DNA from 4 places in the Phyllobacterium sp. RCAM01083 genome. Region 4 is predicted to be linked to each of the others. Evidence: riboswitches for the same ligand, from Rfam matches in the RefSeq annotation. Region 4 holds a riboswitch; each other region holds the start of a gene.
The links. A riboswitch is a leader RNA that binds a small molecule or an ion and turns the genes downstream of it on or off. The one in region 4 is predicted to bind cobalamin.

Region 1: another riboswitch for cobalamin. It lies ahead of metE (5-methyltetrahydropteroyltriglutamate--homocysteine S-methyltransferase); the one in region 4 lies ahead of ACZ25R_RS07355 (aromatic ring-hydroxylating oxygenase subunit alpha).
Region 2: another riboswitch for cobalamin. It lies ahead of bluB (5,6-dimethylbenzimidazole synthase); the one in region 4 lies ahead of ACZ25R_RS07355 (aromatic ring-hydroxylating oxygenase subunit alpha).
Region 3: another riboswitch for cobalamin. It lies ahead of ACZ25R_RS03655 (ribonucleoside-diphosphate reductase subunit alpha); the one in region 4 lies ahead of ACZ25R_RS07355 (aromatic ring-hydroxylating oxygenase subunit alpha).

Annotation. Positions count from the first base shown of each region.
Region 1 is NZ_JBVFZN010000005.1:280,159-284,536, reverse strand. Features, by position in the region: gene ACZ25R_RS08115 (TetR/AcrR family transcriptional regulator) at 13-591, opposite strand; gene ACZ25R_RS08110 (MFS transporter) at 701-2,005, shown strand; cobalamin riboswitch at 2,068-2,284, shown strand; gene metE (5-methyltetrahydropteroyltriglutamate--homocysteine S-methyltransferase) at 2,390-4,378, shown strand, end outside.
Region 2 is NZ_JBVFZN010000005.1:414,714-419,091, forward strand. Features, by position in the region: gene ettA (energy-dependent translational throttle protein EttA) at 1-1,355, shown strand, start outside; gene ACZ25R_RS08695 (MOSC domain-containing protein) at 1,475-2,083, shown strand; cobalamin riboswitch at 2,110-2,285, shown strand; gene bluB (5,6-dimethylbenzimidazole synthase) at 2,353-3,105, shown strand; gene ACZ25R_RS08705 (DUF2293 domain-containing protein) at 3,038-3,355, opposite strand; gene ACZ25R_RS08710 (ArsR/SmtB family transcription factor) at 3,498-4,378, shown strand, end outside.
Region 3 is NZ_JBVFZN010000003.1:449,950-454,327, forward strand. Features, by position in the region: gene ACZ25R_RS03645 (FecCD family ABC transporter permease) at 1-824, shown strand, start outside; gene ACZ25R_RS03650 (heme ABC transporter ATP-binding protein) at 827-1,618, shown strand; cobalamin riboswitch at 1,669-1,879, shown strand; gene ACZ25R_RS03655 (ribonucleoside-diphosphate reductase subunit alpha) at 1,988-4,378, shown strand, end outside.
Region 4 is NZ_JBVFZN010000005.1:127,298-131,675, forward strand. Features, by position in the region: gene ACZ25R_RS07340 (fumarylacetoacetate hydrolase family protein) at 1-274, shown strand, start outside; gene ACZ25R_RS07345 (L-fuconate dehydratase) at 312-1,589, shown strand; gene ACZ25R_RS07350 (DUF1868 domain-containing protein) at 1,669-2,379, shown strand; cobalamin riboswitch at 2,491-2,690, shown strand; gene ACZ25R_RS07355 (aromatic ring-hydroxylating oxygenase subunit alpha) at 2,816-4,060, shown strand; gene ACZ25R_RS07360 (FAD-binding oxidoreductase) at 4,068-4,378, shown strand, end outside.

The sequences.
Region 1 (4,378 bases), 150 kb from region 4:
TAAATCCCCTCCCTACTCCGCATCCCTGCCGAACACCTCCGCACCGACCCGTTTGATCTCCCTGGCAAAATCGGGGTCGTCCACGGCGCGCGCCAGCACCACGGTGCCCACCAGCCCCGCCATGATGGCGATGGCCTTTTCGCGCTGCCGGGCTTTGCTGCGGCCGGTCACGGCGTTAACGAGAATATCGAGAAGCGCCTTGGTGCCCTCGGTGAAACGCGAACGGACGGGACCGCCGCGACGGGCGATATCCGGCGCCAATGCGGCCATCATGCAGCCGCTCATCTGTCCCTCGCCATGGGCATCACCCGCCAGATAGGATTGGGTGATCGCGCCGAGCGCATCGTCAGGCGACGCCTCGGACAGGCTGGTCCACCGCCGGACCGACAAAGCCATGGCCGCCGCGCAGGCCTCGGCGATCAGGTCATCCTTCGAATTGAAATGACCATAGAAACCGCCATGGGTGAGCCCCGCGCTTTTCATCACATCGGCGACGCCGATGCCGTCAAAACCCTTTTCGCGGAACTGCTGTCCGGCGATCTCGATGATGCGGGCGCGGTTCTGTGCTGCCTGGTCCCTGCTGACGCGCATGAAACAATCCTTCAAAAAAACTGCATTGACAATTTATATGATGACCGTCATCAATAGTCAATATGATGACCATCATCTAAAAGCCGATTACCCTCCAGGGAACACGAACATGATTTCATCGCCTCTCGCTGCCGCGCTCGCCCGGCGCAATGTCCACTATGGCTGGGTCGTCGTATCCGTCACCTTCCTCACCATGCTTGTGACGGCGGCGGCCGTCGGCGCCCCGGGCGTGCTCATCGTGCCGCTGGAAAAGGAATTCGGCTGGACGACGGAACAGATCGCCACCGCCTTTTCCATCCGGCTGCTGCTGTTCGGGCTGATGGGGCCATTCGCTGCGGCGTTCATGAACTATTTCGGCGTGCGGAAGGTCGTGTGCGTGGCGCTTGCGCTGATCGCCGGCGGCTCCTTCCTGTCCCTCGGTATGACGCAGATCTGGCAGCTCATCCTGCTGTGGGGCGTGGTGATCGGTTTCGGCACCGGCCTGACCGCCATGGTGCTCGGTGCGACAGTTGCCACCCGCTGGTTCACCGACCGGCGCGGGCTGGTGCTGGGCATGCTGACCGCAAGCTCGGCCACCGGGCAGCTGGCTTTCATGCCGCTCATGGCCTCCATCAGTGAAAACTACGGCTGGCGCGCGGCGACCATGATGGTCTGCGCCCTGCTCGCCGTCGCAGCGGCCGCCGTCTTCCTGCTGATGCGGGACCGCCCATCCGATGTCGGCCTGCCCGCCTATGGCGAGAAGGACGTGGCCAAGACCGCACCGATTACCGGCGGTCTGCTGTCGCTCATCATCCTGCCGCTGGCCACCCTCAAGGAAATATCCCGCACCAGCACGTTCTGGGTGCTATTTGCCACCTTCTACATCTGCGGCGCCAGCACCAACGGCCTCATCCAGACCCACTTCGTCGCGCTCTGCGGTGATTACGGGCTTGCGGCCGTCACCGCCGCCAGCGTGCTCGCCATGATGGGTTTCTTCGATTTCTTCGGCACGATCGGCTCCGGCTGGCTGTCCGACCGGGTCGATAACCGCTGGCTGCTGTTCTGGTATTACGGCCTGCGCGGCGCCTCGCTGCTGTTCCTGCCCTACAGCAATTTCTCGATCTACGGCCTGTCGCTGTTCGCCATGTTCTACGGCCTCGACTGGATCGCCACCGTGCCGCCGACGGTCAAGCTGGCAACGGACCGGTTTGGCCGGGAGAAGGCCGGCATGGTGTTCGGCTGGGTCTTTGCCGGTCACCAGCTCGGCGCAGCGTCGGCGGCCTATGGCGGCGGTTTTGCCCGTACGGAATATGCGAGCTACCTCCCGGCCTTCTTCACCGCCGGCATCCTGTGCCTGATCGCCGCGCTGCTGGCGCTGACCATCCGCAAGAGCAGCAAGGACGACCGCGTCGGCGAACCCGCCATCGCGCACTGAACTGAAGATGTAACCATATAAATATGTCTTTATGTGTTATTGACAGCCTACGGGCACGCGCCTACCATACCCCGCATCGTGGTTCTCTGCGCCTTCGGGCGCAGAGCTAAGAGGGAATACGGTGCGATCGCTGCCAGCGGTCCAATCCGGAGCTGCCCCCGCAACTGTAAGCGGCGAGTTCTCGTCAATTTCGTGTCACTGATCCCAGGACGGATCGGGAAGGCCTGACGAGAGCACCGACCCGCAAGCCAGGAGACCTGCCTCGATAGATAACGTCCACGGGCGGGGTGTCCGGTGTGTCGCTTGCAAGCGGACGTCTTGGGCGCCCGTATTTCCTGCATGCGTACGCCTGACCTTTGCCCTCAACCATCGGGGTAAAGAACTATGTCTATCACCACAAGCAATCTGGGTTTTCCGCGGATCGGCAAACGGCGCGAACTGAAATTCGCGCTGGAAAAATTCTGGTCGGGCCAGTCCCATATCGTCACCCTGCAGGATATCGCCGCCGGGTTGCGTGAGGAGAACTGGGCCTTGCAGCAGAAGCTCGGCCTCGATCACATACCCAGCAATGATTTCTCGCTCTATGACCACGTGCTGGATACAAGCGTCATGCTGGGCGCAGTGCCCCAGAGCTACGAATGGCAAGGCGGACCGGTTTCGCCCGAAACCTATTTCGCCATGGCGCGCGGCAGCCAGGGCGGCCATGATCACGGCGCCTGCACCCGCCACGGGGTGGCCGCACAGGAAATGACGAAGTGGTTCGATACCAACTATCATTTCATGGTGCCCGAACTGACAAAGGGGCAGGAATTCACCCTCGGTTCCAACAAGCCGGTCGACGAATACCGCGAAGCGAAGGAGCAGGGCTTTGACACGCGCCCGGTGATTCTCGGGCCGGTTACATTCCTCAAACTGGCCAAGAGCAAGGACGCACAGCTCGACCCCCTATCACTCCTTCCGGGTCTCCTGCCGGTCTATACGGAAATTCTGCGCCGCCTCTCCGCCAACGGCGCCGAATGGGTGCAGATCGACGAGCCCGCACTGGTGCTCGATCTCGATGAAAGCACGCAGACGGCATTCCGCGTGGCATATGAATTCTTCGCGCGCGCCCTTCCCCGCCTGAAACTGTTGCTGACGCCCTATTTCGGTGCGCTTGGCGACAATCTCGACCTGGCGCTCGGGCTGCCCGTTGCCGGCCTGCATCTCGACCTGTGCCGTGCACCGCAGCAGCTCCAGACGATCGTAACCCAAGCGCCTGCCGGACTTGTCCTGTCGCTCGGCGTCATCGACGGCCGCAATGTCTGGCGGGCCGATCTCGAGGCCGTCCTGCGGCGTATCGAACCGGTGATCAGCCAGCGGGGAACAGATCACCTCATTCTCGCCCCATCCTGTTCGCTGCTGCACACGCCTGTCGATCTCGAACTTGAAACGGACATCGACCCTGACTTCAAGAGCTGGCTGGCCTTTGCCACGCAGAAGCTTGAGGAATTGTCGATCCTTGGCAGGGCGATCAACACCGGGCGGGACAGCGTCCGGGATGAACTGGCAGCGGCCGCGACGGCAGTGCAAACCCGCAGGACGTCGAGCAAAATTCATGATGCGGCGGTCAAGCGGCGCCTGCAGGCGGTGACGGCGGAACTGTCGCGGCGTCAAAGCCCCTATCCCGCCCGCCGGGAAAAGCAGAAATCGCTGGGGCTGCCGGATTTTCCGACCACCACCATCGGTTCCTTTCCGCAGACGGAAGGGGTGCGCAAGGCGCGGGCGGAACATGGCAAGGGGGCGCTGACCGCAAATGCCTATGCCGCCCTGCTGCGCAAGGAAACGGAAAATTCCATCCGCTGGCAGGAGGAAATCGGCATCGATGTGCTGGTGCACGGGGAATTCGAGCGCAATGACATGGTGCAGTATTTCGGCGAACAACTGTCGGGCTTTGCCTTCACCCGGCATGGCTGGGTGCAGAGCTACGGCTCGCGCTGCGTCCGCCCGCCAGTCATTTTCGGCGATGTCAGCCGCCCGCAGGCGATGACGGTCGAATGGGCAGCCTACGCCCAGTCGCTGACGAACAAGCCCATGAAGGGAATGCTGACGGGGCCGGTGACCATGATGCAATGGTCGTTCGTGCGCGACGATCTTCCGCGCGATCAGGTCTGCCGCCAGATCGGACTGGCATTGTGGGATGAAGTGAGCGATCTGGAAAAAGCCGGAATCCGCATCATCCAGATCGACGAACCGGCCATCCGCGAAGGCCTGCCCATCCGCCGGGCCGATTGGGCTGCCTATCTCGACTGGGCCACCGAATGTTTCCGCCTGTCCGCTTCAGGCGTTCAGGACGAAACGCAGATCCACACGCATATGTGCTATTCGGAGTTCAAC
Region 2 (4,378 bases), 290 kb from region 4:
CCGTTCTCGACCGCTACAACGAACTGATGATGAACTATTCCGACGAAACCGCCGATGAAGGCGCCAAACTGCAGGACATCATCGACGCCAAGAACCTCTGGGATCTGGAATCCCAGGTGGAAATGGCCATGGAAGCGCTGCGCTGCCCGCCCGGTGATTCCGGCGTGGAAAAGCTGTCCGGCGGTGAGCGCCGCCGTGTGGCACTGTGCCGCCTGCTCCTCTCGCAGCCCGATCTTCTGCTCCTCGATGAGCCGACCAACCACCTTGACGCCGAAACCACCGCCTGGCTGGAAAAGCACCTGCGCGAATATGCCGGCTCCGTCCTGCTGATCACGCACGATCGCTACTTCCTCGACAATGTGACCGGCTGGATTCTCGAGCTCGACCGCGGCCGCGGCATCCCCTACGAAGGCAATTACTCCGCCTATCTCGGTGCGAAGGCCAAGCGCATGCAGCAGGAAGGCCGCGAGGACGACTCGCGCCAGAAGGCTCTGGAGCGCGAGCGCGAGTGGATTTCCGCCAGCCCCAAGGCACGTCAGGCCAAGTCGAAAGCCCGTATCAAGGCCTATGACGCGCTGGTCGATGCCGCCAATGAGCAGCGTCCCGGCGATGCGCAGATCATCATCCCGGCAGGCGAACGGCTGGGGCAGGTGGTTATCGAAGCCGAGAACCTCACCAAGTCCTTCGGCGACCGCGTTCTCATCGAAAACCTGACCTTCAAGCTGCCGCCCGGCGGCATTGTCGGCATCATCGGTCCGAACGGTGCGGGTAAGACCACGCTGTTCAAGATGATCACCGGACAGGAAAAGCCGGATTCCGGCTCGATCCGCGTCGGTGAAACGGTTCATCTCGGTTATGTCGACCAGAGCCGCGATCACCTCGCGGCGGAGAAGAATGTCTGGGAAGAAATCTCCGGCGGCAATGAAATCATCAAGATCGGCAAGAACGAGATGAATTCGCGCGCCTATGTCTCGGCGTTCAACTTCAAGGGCGGCGACCAGCAGCAGAAGGTCGGCAATCTCTCCGGCGGTCAGCGTAACCGCGTGCATCTTGCCAAGATGCTGCAGTCCGGCGGCAATGTCCTGCTGCTCGACGAACCGACCAACGATCTTGACACCGAAACGCTGGCGGCTCTGGAAGACGCGCTGGAAAAATACGCCGGCTGCGCCGTTATCATCAGCCACGACCGCATGTTCCTCGACCGGCTGGCGACGCACATCCTGGCCTTCGAAGGCGACAGCCACGTCGAATGGTTCGAAGGCAACTTCCAGGACTATGAGAACGACAAGATCCGTCGTCTCGGACCGGACAGCGTCAATCCGAAGCGTCCGAGCTACAAGCCTCTGACACGCTGATGCGACCGGGAGGGCGGCAACGCCCTCCCATCACCAATTTTGACGTTTCCATCAGTGATATTGGCTGGTTTTAACAAGCAATTTTCCTAAGATGCGGCTGATTTCACCGGAGTGCCGTCATGACAGATCTTTTCGCAACCAGAACGGACATCCTTCCGGCCCGCAAGATTGTTGGGCGGGTGAGCGGCCTGTTCCAGGCGCCGAAAGACAGTTTTGTCACCGCTGCCACGGACACGCTCGATCTCACCTTTGAAGGCATCCGCGGCGATTATCATGCCGGCCTGACGCGCCGGTCCGGCGGACGAGAACCTTGGTATCCGCGCGGAACGGAGATGCGCAACGAACGGCATATTTCCGTTCTGGCGGCCGACGAGCTTGCAATGATTGCCAGCGCCATGGGCCTTGCGGAAGTCAAACCCGAATGGATCGGTGCCAACATGGTTGTCGATGGCATTCCCTCGCTTTCCATGCTGCCGCCGCGCACGCTGCTGTTCTTCGAAGGCGGAGTGACGCTGAAGGTCGACGGGCAGAACGCGCCGTGCAAGGTCGCCGGCCGTTCCATCGCCGAGCGGGCGCAGACGGCGGATCACACCGCGACGGCGCTTGACTTCGTCAAGGCGTCGAAGCGGCTGCGTGGCATCGTCGTCTGGGTTGAAGTACCGGGAATCATCCGTTCCGGCGAAAAAATCGATGCGCGCCTGCCGGAGCAATGGATTTATCCCGGCTGACGCTTGCGTCCTTCGCCGATCTGTGGCGAATGGAATGCAGGTCCGGTGCCTGCATGCAGGAGAATCGGGAAGCCGGTGCAAATCCGGCACGTGCCCAACGCTGTATAGGGGATGGGCCGCGCAGTTTGCCACGGGGAAACCCGGAAGGCGCGCGGTTCAGGTGAACCTCAGTCAGAAGACCGGCCGGACCGGATAGCCGAAACCGCACGGACAGCGGGGAGGTGTCAGGGGTCAGGGCAATCTGGCCCTCGCATTGTTGGGAGCAAACGATGCACGACTCTGCCTGTGGTCCCGTGGCCGCCGCCGATTTTTCCGCGGACGAGCGCGCCGCCGTCTACAAAGCCATCCATACCCGCCGCGATGTGCGCGACCAGTTCCTGCCAAGGCCCGTCGACGACGATGTGCTGCTGCGGCTGCTCGATGCCGCCCATCACGCGCCGTCGGTGGGGTTCATGCAGCCGTGGAATTTCATTCTCATCCGCGATGCGGCACGCAAGGCCGAGGTGCATCAGGCCTTTACCCGCGCCAATGCCGAAGCAAAGGCCATGTTCACCGACGAGCGCCAGGCGCTCTACGCGTCGCTGAAGCTTGAGGGCATCGTGAAGGCGCCGGTCAATCTGTGCATCACCTGCGACCGGACACGCGGCGGCGATGTCGTTCTGGGGCGCACCCATAACCGGCAGATGGATGTCTACAGCACCGTCTGTGCCGTGCAGAACCTGTGGCTGGCGGCGCGGGCGGAAGGCATCGGCGTCGGCTGGGTCAGCATCTACCACGACCGGGACATGCGCCGCATTCTGGCCATCCCCGATCATGTCGAGATCATCGCCTATCTCTGCATCGGCTATGTCGACCAGCTCTACGATCAGCCGGAGCTGCAAAAGCGCGGCTGGCGCGAACGGCTGCCGCTGGACCAGCTCATCTATGAAGATCAGTGGAATGCCGGCGCCGAAGTCAGCTCGGATCGTCCTCGTCCGGATCCAGCAGCCGCGTCGCCCGCCATTCCGTCAATTTCCGGTTGATCGCCTCGAGCACGAAGAAGCGGGCCGACTCCTTGTCATAGCCCTCGTCGCGCAGCGCATCGTAGTCCGTGTGCAGATGGCGGACATGGGCGACCGTGGCCAGCCACACCGCAATGGGTGGCGGCAGGCTTTTCATGTGCGGTGCCGTGGCGGCAGCGCGTATGGGCTCGGAATCCGAATAGGGCACGGCCGGCAAAAGCAGCGTCAGCGCCTTGCCGATGGCCCTTTGGCGGTTGGTTCCTGAACTCATTGCACTGTCTTCCCGCCGATTCGCTGATCGATATACCAGCCTATTTCAGACGCGACAAAATTTGCCGTCAACGGAAAAACAAAACTTGCCAAATCTGTATTTCTCACATAAACATATCTTTATATCTTTTGAGGATACCTTGATGGACAAACGTGATCTCAATCTTGACCTGATGGTCGATACGCTGAAAGCAGCGGCGGAACCCAGCCGCCTGCGCATTCTGGCGCTGTTGTCCCGGGGGGATCTGACGGTTTCCGATCTGACCTCCATCCTCGGGCAGTCGCAGCCGCGCGTCTCCCGCCATCTCAAGCTGCTGTTCGAAGCCAATCTGATCAACCGTTATCAGGAGGGGTCCTGGGCCTATTTCCGCCTCGCTGAATCCCTGGTGGTTGGCGATATCGCCCGAATCCTGCTTGATCGTCTTGATGTGTCCGATCCATTGCTGGAGCGTGATATCGAGCGGCTCGGCTCGGTGAAGCTGCAGCGCCGTGAGCGGGCCGCCGCCTATTTCAGTGCCAATGCCACCAGCTGGGACGCTATCCGTTCGCTGCATGTGCCGGATGGCGCGGTGGAAGCCGCGCTGACGAAGATCATCGGGCGCACGCCGTTCCAGGCGATGCTTGACGTGGGCACCGGCACCGGCCGTCTTCTTGAACTGTTTGCCCCGCTTTACGTGCGCGGTGTCGGCATCGATATCAATCGCGACATGCTGACCATTGCCCGCTCCAATCTTGACCGGTCGGGCATCACCAATGCGCAGGTCCGCCAGGGCGATGTCTATTCGCTGCCGGTTGACCGGGAGTCCTTCGATCTGGTGACCGTTCATCAGGTGCTGCACTTCCTCGACAATCCTGCCGAGGCCATTCGCGAGGCCGCACGCGCCTTGCGTGCGGGCGGGCGCATGCTGATCGTCGATTTCGCCCCGCACGATCTTGAATTCCTGCGGGACAGCCATGCGCATATACGGCTTGGCTTCAACGACAACCAGATGCGTGACTGGCTGACCGAGGCCGGGCTGGCGCT
Region 3 (4,378 bases), on a different contig from region 4:
GCGCGTCGCTCGCCGTATCGGGCGCGGTCATGCAGGGATTGTTCCGCAATCCGCTGGCCGACCCCGGCATCGTCGGCGTCTCGGCGGGCGCCGGGCTTGGCGCGGTCAGCATCATCGTTCTCGGCGGAACCTTCCTCGCCCCGGTGATCGCCCTGTTCAGTCTCTATGCCTTGCCGCTCGCCGCTTTCTTCGGCGCCCTCATCTTCACGCTCATCCTCTACCACGTCGCGACGCGGCGCGGGCAGACATCCATCGCCACCATGCTGCTCGCCGGTATTGCGCTCGGCGCCATGGCCGCCGCCTATATCGGTGTCCTGGTCTATGTCGCCGACGACAAACAGTTGCGCGATCTGACATTCTGGGGGCTGGGATCGCTGGCGGGAGCCAATTGGGTCAAGATCGCCGCATCAGGCCCGCTCATTGCGCTCGCCCTCGTCATTTCACCGTTCCTCGCCCGCGGCCTCAACGGGCTCGCCCTCGGGGAAGCATCGGCCAGCCATCTCGGCATCCCGGTGCAGCGGTTCAAACGCATTGCCATTGTCACCGTCGCTGCGGCCACCGGCGCATCGGTTGCGGTCAGTGGCGGCATCGGCTTTGTCGGCGTCGTCGTTCCGCATCTGCTGCGCCTCGTGATCGGTCCCGATCATCGCTATCTCCTGCCGGCCGCCGCCCTCCTTGGCGCCAGCCTGCTGCTGATTGCCGATGCGGTCAGCCGAACGATTGTTGCGCCATCGGAACTGCCGATCGGCATCGTCACGGCAGCCGTCGGCGCACCGTTCTTCCTGTGGATATTGCTGCGCCGCCGCGGCATTCTGGACCTCTGACCATGATCCGTGTTTCCGATGTCTTCGTATCCCTCGGCCGAAACAGAATCGTCGAGGACGTATCCTTTGATGCGCAGGCCGGCGCATTCACAGTTATCGTCGGCCCCAACGGGTCAGGCAAAACGACCCTGATGCGCGCACTCTCCGGTGATCTGCCGCATGAGGGCGTCATCAGCATCAACGGCACGCCGATCGACCGGCTGAAGCTCTGGCAGATGGCAACCATGCGGGCGATCCTGCCGCAATCCACCTCGCTGTCCTTCCCGTTTACCGTGCGTGAGATCGTCAAGCTGGGCATGACCAGCGGCCGCTCCGGTGTTTCGCGCCACAACGTGGACACACTGCCCGATGAAGCGCTTGAGCGCGTTGACCTCGCGGGTTTCGGCGGGCGGTTCTATCAGGAACTCTCCGGCGGCGAGCAGCAGCGGGTGCAACTGGCGCGCGTCCTCTGCCAGGTCTGGCAGCCGGTGCTCGACGGCCAGCCGCGCTTTCTGTTCCTCGATGAGCCGGTATCGAGCCTCGATATCAAACATCAGCTGATCATCATGCAGATTGCCCGCGACTTTGCCGATCGCGGTGGCGGGGTCATCGCGATCCTGCATGACCTCAACCTCACCTCCATGTTTGCCGACCGGGTGGTGGTCATGCACAGGGGGAGGGCCGATTCTGTGGGCACCCCCATGGAGGTCTTGACCGATGACCGCATCCTGCGCGTCTATGAATGTGCGCTCAAGGTGGGCGGTCTGCCCGGAAAATCCGTGCCGTTCGTCTTGCCGCAATCCGCAGTGTTCTGAGCAAGTGAAGATGCCGCCATCCACCTATTGACTAAAAACGGTGATTTGATACTAAATATAGATGTTATGGTTCTCCCCGAGTCGCAAGACCGGGAGCTAAGAGGGAAGCCGGTGAAATGTCCTGGACATTGATACCGGCGCTGCCCCCGCAACTGTAAACAGCGAGTTGTTGTCGACAATGCCACTGGAGCCGCGCTTCGGGAAGGCCGACACCAGCGTCGACCTGTGAGCCAGGAGACCTGCCATGACATGATGAACGTCCACGGGCGGGGTGTCCCGGTGTGTCGCTTGCAATGGTCGGCCGCAAGCTGACCGGATTCTTGCACGCGTGCGCTCGACCTTTGCCCCCAACATTTGGGGTATAAGCACATGTCTCTTTCTCTTCAAACCACCCGCGTCGACGGTCAGTCGCCGGTTCGTCCCGCCGAATTGCTGCCATCATCCAGCGAGCCCGGCTATCGCGTCATTCGCCGCAATGGCTCGGTCACGCCCTTCGACCCGCTGAAAATCACCGTTGCTCTCACCAAAGCCTTCCTCGCCGTCGAAGGTAATGTCGCTGCCGGTTCGCGCCGTGTGCACGATGTCGTCGAAGGCTTGACCGCCGACATCGTGACAACATTGAAGCGCCGCAGCAGTGAAGGCCGTCTGTTCCACATCGAGGATGTGCAGGATCAGGTCGAACTTGCCCTCATGCGCAGCGAAAACCACAAGGTTGCGCGTGCTTACGTGCTCTATCGGGAAGAACGCGCGAGAGAACGCGCAAAACTGGTGGAACCCGTGGCCACAACCGGCCCGTCGCTGAGCGTTACGCTCCTCGACGGAACCAGGGCACCGCTCGATGCGGCGCGCCTCGCCCGCATCATCGATGAAGCCTGTGAAGGACTTGAGGGGGTCAGCGCCGCACCGATCCTCAGCGAAACCCAGCGCAATCTTTACGACGGTATCACGCTCGATGAATTGTCGCTTGCGCCCATTCTGGCTGCACGCACACTCGTTGAAACAGAACCGAACTATTCCTTTGTCACCGCGCGGCTGCTTCTCGACAAACTGCGCCGCGAAGCCTTGAGCTTTGTCTTCGGCAGGCCCGAACAGGCGACCCAGCATGAAATGGCGGAGCGATACGCCGATTATTTCCCCGCCTATGTGAAGGCCGGCATTGAAGCCGAACTGCTCGATCCGGAACTCGCCCGCTTCGACCTGCGGAAAATATCAGCCGCTCTGAAGCCGGAACGCGACCTGCAGTTCCAGTATCTTGGCCTGCAGACATTGTATGATCGTTATCTCCAGCAGACACGCGGTATCCGGTTCGAACTGCCACAGGCCTTCCTGATGCGCGTTGCCATGGGCCTCGCCACCCGTGAGATCGACCGGGAAGCACGCGCCATCGAATTCTACGATCTGCTGTCGTCGTTCGACTTCATGGCTTCCACCCCGACCTTGTTCAATTCGGGCACGTTGCGCCCGCAGCTGTCCTCCTGCTTCCTGACCACCGTCGCCGACGATCTCGATGGCATCTTCAAGGCGGTGAAGGACAATGCGCTTCTGGCAAAATATTCCGGCGGTCTTGGCAATGACTGGACGCCCGTGCGTGGCCTTGGCGCCCATATCAAGGGAACCAACGGTGAAAGCCAGGGCGTTGTACCGTTCCTGAAAGTGGCCAATGATACGGCCATCGCGGTCAATCAGGGCGGCAAGCGCAAGGGCGCGGTCTGCGCCTATCTCGAGACCTGGCATGTCGACATCGAGGAGTTCCTCGATCTGCGCAAGAATACCGGTGACGACCGCCGCCGCACCCATGACATGAACACTGCCAACTGGGTGCCTGACCTGTTCATGAGCCGCGTCGAGGCGGACGAGCCATGGACCCTGTTCTCACCCGACGAGACGCCGGATTTGCACGACCTCTATGGCGCGGCATTCAAATCCGCCTACGAGGCCTATGAAGCCAAGGCCGCACGCGGGGAAATCCGTGTCTTCCGCACCGTGCGGGCACTGGATCTCTGGCGCCGGATTTTGACGATGCTGTTCGAGACCGGCCACCCATGGGTCACGTTCAAGGACCCCTGCAATATCCGCTCGCCGCAGGGTCATGTCGGCGTGGTGCATTCCTCGAACCTGTGCACGGAAATTACCCTCAACACATCGAAGGATGAGGTTGCGGTGTGCAACCTCGGCTCGATCAATCTTGCCAATCACATTGCAGCCGAAGGTCTCGACCTCAAGCGTCTGGCGCGCACTGTGGCAACGGCCATGCGCATGCTCGACAATGTCATCGACATCAACTTCTACACGATTCCGGAAGCGCGCCATTCCAACCTGCGTCACCGTCCGGTCGGCCTCGGGCTGATGGGCTTCCAGGATGCATTGCAGGCATTGCGTATTCCCTACGCCTCCAACGAGGCCGTGGCTTTCGCCGATCTCAGCATGGAAGCCATTTCCTATCACGCCATTTCGGCATCTGTTGACCTCGCCAGCGAACGCGGCAGCTATCCGAGCTTCAGCGGTTCGCTCTGGTCAAAAGGCATTCTCCCGATCGATTCCATCGAACTGCTCGATCAGGCCCGCATGGCGGCTGGCGCCAGGCTTTCGATGGATCGCAGCACTACCCTTGACTGGGAAGCCCTGCGCAAGCGGGTGACGACAACCGGAATGCGCAATTCCAACACCATGGCGATTGCCCCCACCGCAACGATTTCGAACATTTGCGGCGTTGCCCAGTCCATCGAGCCCGCCTATCAGAACCTATTCGTCAAATCCAAC
Region 4 (4,378 bases):
GGCCGACCCGCAGAACCTCGGCATGTGGCTGAAGGTGAATGGTGAGACGATGCAGAACGGCTCGACCCGGACCATGGTCTACGGCGTTGCCTTCCTCGTCTCCTATCTCAGCCAGTTCATGTCGCTGCATCCCGGCGACATCATCTCGACCGGGACGCCGCCCGGCGTCGGCATGGGCATGAAGCCGCCGCGCTACCTCAAGGCAGGTGACGTGATCGAGCTCGGCATTGACGGCCTTGGCACCCAGAAACAGGTGGCACGCGCCGACGTCTAACGCGTGCTGACCCGCAACATTATTCAAGAGGCATATTGTGACCCGCATTACCGATCTTCGCGTCTTCGACGTCCGCTTTCCCACCTCGCAGAGCCTGGATGGATCGGACGCCATGAACCCGGACCCGGATTATTCCGCCGCCTATGTCATCCTCGATACGGACAACAAGGCTTTGTCCGGCCATGGGCTGACCTTCACCATCGGTCGCGGCAATGAAATCTGCTGCCTGGCGATTGAAGCGATGAAGCATCTCGTCGTCGGGCTGGAACTGGACTGGGTGAAGGAAAATCCCGGCCGTTTCTGGCACTTCATCACCGGCGACAGCCAGTTGCGCTGGATCGGGCCCGACAAGGGCGCGATGCATCTGGCGACGGGCGCGGTGGTCAATGCGGTCTGGGACTTGCTTGCCAAGGAGGCGGGCAAGCCGGTCTGGCAGCTGGTCGGCGAGATGACGCCGGAAGAAATCGTCGATATCGTCGACTTCCGCTACCTCACCGACGTGCTGACGCGCGAGGAAGCGCTCGCTATCCTGCGCAAGGCGGAGAACGGCAAGAAGGAGCGGATCGCCGCGCTGCAGGCGGAAGGCTATCCCTGCTATACCACATCGGCGGGCTGGCTCGGCTATTCCGACGAAAAGCTGCGCCGTCTCTGTCAGGAAGCGGTCGACGCCGGTTTCAACCACATCAAGATGAAGGTCGGCCGCGATCTTGAAGACGATATCCGCCGCCTGACCATTGCCCGCGAGGTGATCGGGCCGGACCGTATCCTGATGATCGATGCGAACCAGGTCTGGGAAGTGGGCGAGGCCATCGACTGGGTCAACAAGCTTGCCTTCGTCAAGCCGTTCTTCATCGAGGAGCCGACCAGCCCGGATGACGTGGCGGGCCACCGCAAGATCCGGCAGGCAATCAAGCCTGTGAAGGTCGCGACCGGCGAGATGTGCCAGAACCGCATCATGTTCAAGCAGTTCATCGCCGAAGGCGCCATCGATGTGGTGCAGATCGATTCGTGCCGGATGGGCGGCCTCAATGAAGTGCTCGCCGTGCTGCTGATCGCCGCCAAATATGAACTGCCTGTCTGGCCGCATGCGGGCGGTGTCGGCCTGTGCGAATATGTGCAGCATCTGTCGATGATCGACTACATCGCCGTGTCGGGGACGAAGGAGGGGCGGGTGATCGAATATGTCGACCATCTGCACGAACATTTTGTCGATCCCTGCAACATCCGGGATGCCGCTTATATGCCGCCGTCGCTGCCGGGTTTCTCGATTGAAATGAAACAGGCGTCGATCGAGGAATATCTCCACCGGCCATAGAAAAGGGGCGGGGCTTCATCAGTCTGACAAAGAGCTGTCCTATGGCGGTTGCATCGTCTTCTCTCGTCACGGGGTTCCCATGCTCGACCTGATCAAGCCTTCGCTTGCCCGCTTTGCCGCCAGCCTGCATCCGGAACCGCCGGTGCATCTCGGCCGGCGCTACAACGGCGCGGGCGTCTTTCAGCCGGAACCCGGCAATACGGTGGTCTGCCATCTGGTGAAGGGCTCCGAGTCGGAAGCCTCGGTCATTGCCGTGCGCGACCGGATGCTGGCGATGCCCGATGCCGGCCAACTGGCCTTTACCCCCGTCTCCAGCCTGCACATGACGCTGTTTCAGGGCATTATCGAATATCGCCGCCGCCCGTCCTATTGGCCGGATGATGTTCCACTGGAGACAAGCATCGACGACATGACGCGGCTTTATGTGGATCGCCTGCAGGATTTCGAGGGATGCGGGCCGTTCAACGTCGAGGTGATCGACGTCACGCCCGCGGGCCTGACGGTGGCCGGTGCGAGCGAATATGACGAGCGCATCATGCGCGCCTGGCGCGACGAACTGGCCGTGCCGTTCGGTTACCGGCATCCTGATCACGACACCTATGTCTTCCACATCACGCTGGCCTATCCGATCGCGCGGTTCCCGGACGAAAGGCTCGGGGCCTGGCAGGAACTTCTGGATGATTGCCTAGCATTCATCCGGCGTGAATCGCCGGTCATTGCGTTGAATCCGCCCGCATTCTGCAGTTTTGCCGATATGAATCATTTCGAGGAACTGGTGGTTCTGGATTGAATCAGAGGCCGTTTGATCGCCAATCTGCGACATAGTGTACACGCGCCCGGCGTGTCGTCTTACGTAAATGCGATGTCGTTTCCGCACCTATTCTTTTTGGGTGCCGGATGCTTTTATCGGGGCACTTGAGGTGCCGCTTTTCTAGGGAAGCGGAGAATTGGGAAGCCGGTCGGAAACCCGGCGCTGCCCCCGCAACGGTAGTGGAGTGAAACACGGCATAACAGCCACTGGGTCACAACCCCGGGAAGGCGTCGTGACAGCCGATACGGCAACTCCAGAGCCCGGAAACCAGCCTCGGTACCAAAAACCGACTGATCGCGGTGGGCGATCAAGGAGCATGATTCTGTGCGGGCACCAGCCGGTGGCTGGCCGTGCAGGCGTTCTTCCTCCGTCACCACCAGTCAGTTCTTTCGCAACATCGAGGCGAGGACACGACATGGATATACGCAACGAACTGCTCCGGAACCTGAGAAACCGGAAACCCGGCTACGGCCTTGAACAGTCTTTCTATTCCGATCCGGATTATTTCCGGCTGGATATGGAGAACATCTTTTATCGCGACTGGCTGTTCATCGGCCATGATTGCGAAGTCGCCAAGCCCGGCAACTTCTTCACGGTGCAGGTCGGCGACTATCCCGTGGTCATCGTGCGCGACCGCCAGGGCCAGATCCGGGCTTTTCACAATTCCTGCCGCCATCGCGGCTCGCGCGTCTGCTCAGCCGAGCGCGGCACGTCGGCCAAGCTCGTCTGCCCCTATCACCAGTGGACCTACGAGCTCGACGGGCGCCTGCTGTTCGCCCGCCAGATGGGCGATGATTTCGACGCCAGCCAGCACAGCCTGAAGCCGGTGCAGTGCGAAAGCGTCGGCGGTTACATCTTCATCTGCCTGGCGCAGAATCCTGTCGATTTCAGCGCGACGCGCGCACTGATCGAACCCTATCTCGCGCCGCACCACCTCACCGAAACCAAGGTCGCCTATCAGAGCACCATCGTCGAAAAGGGCAACTGGAAGCTGGTCTGGGAAAACAACCGCGAGTGCTATCACTGCGTGGCCAATCATCCCGAGCTGTGCAAGACCTTCCCGGAAGCGCCGAGCGTGAGCGGTGTCCAGGGCGCCGCAGACGATCCGGAAATTGCCGCGCATTGGCAGCGTTGCGAAGCGGCAGGCCTGCCCAGCATTTTCCGCATGTCCGATGACGGCCAGTACCGCGCCACCCGTGTGCCGCTGCTGCGCGATGCGGAAAGCTATACGATGAGCGGGCGCCGCGCCGTCGGCCGGCAGCTCAGCGACAGTGTCAACGAGAAGCAGATCGGCTCGCTGCTGCTGTTCCATTACCCGACCACCTGGAACCATATCCTCGGCGACCATGCCATTTCCTTCCGGGTGCTGCCGCTCGGCCCGGATGAAACGCAGGTCACCACCAAATGGCTGGTGCATAAGGATGCGGTCGAGGGCGTGGATTACACCATCGAGGAACTGACGCATGTCTGGCTCGAGACCAATGACCAGGACCGCCGGATCGTCGAGGAAAACGCCTTCGGCATCCGCTCGCCCGCCTACGAGCCCGGACCCTATTCGCCCGAGCATGAAGGCGGCGTGCTGCAATTCCTCGAATGGTACTGCAGGTTCATGGAAGAGCGTCTCTCCGGCGGCGATACGCGGCTCAGCAAGGTAGCATAGGTACACAATGAACATGGGCGTTCCTCAGTCTTACCCGCACCTCGACCAGATGCAGCCATGGAATGACCGGCTGCATCTGCTGGAGTGTCTGTCGATCATCGAGGAAGCGCCGAATGTGAAGACCTTCACATTCCGTTCCGACAACCAGAACTGGTTCCGCTATGAGCCGGGCCAGTTCATGACCTTCGAGCTGCCGGTGCAGCCCGAAGCCGTCCTGCGCACCTATACGCTCTCCTCCAGCCCGTCACGGCCCTTCACCATCGCCGTGACGGTCAAGGCGCAGGAGAACAGCATCGGCACCCGCTGGATGCTGGATCA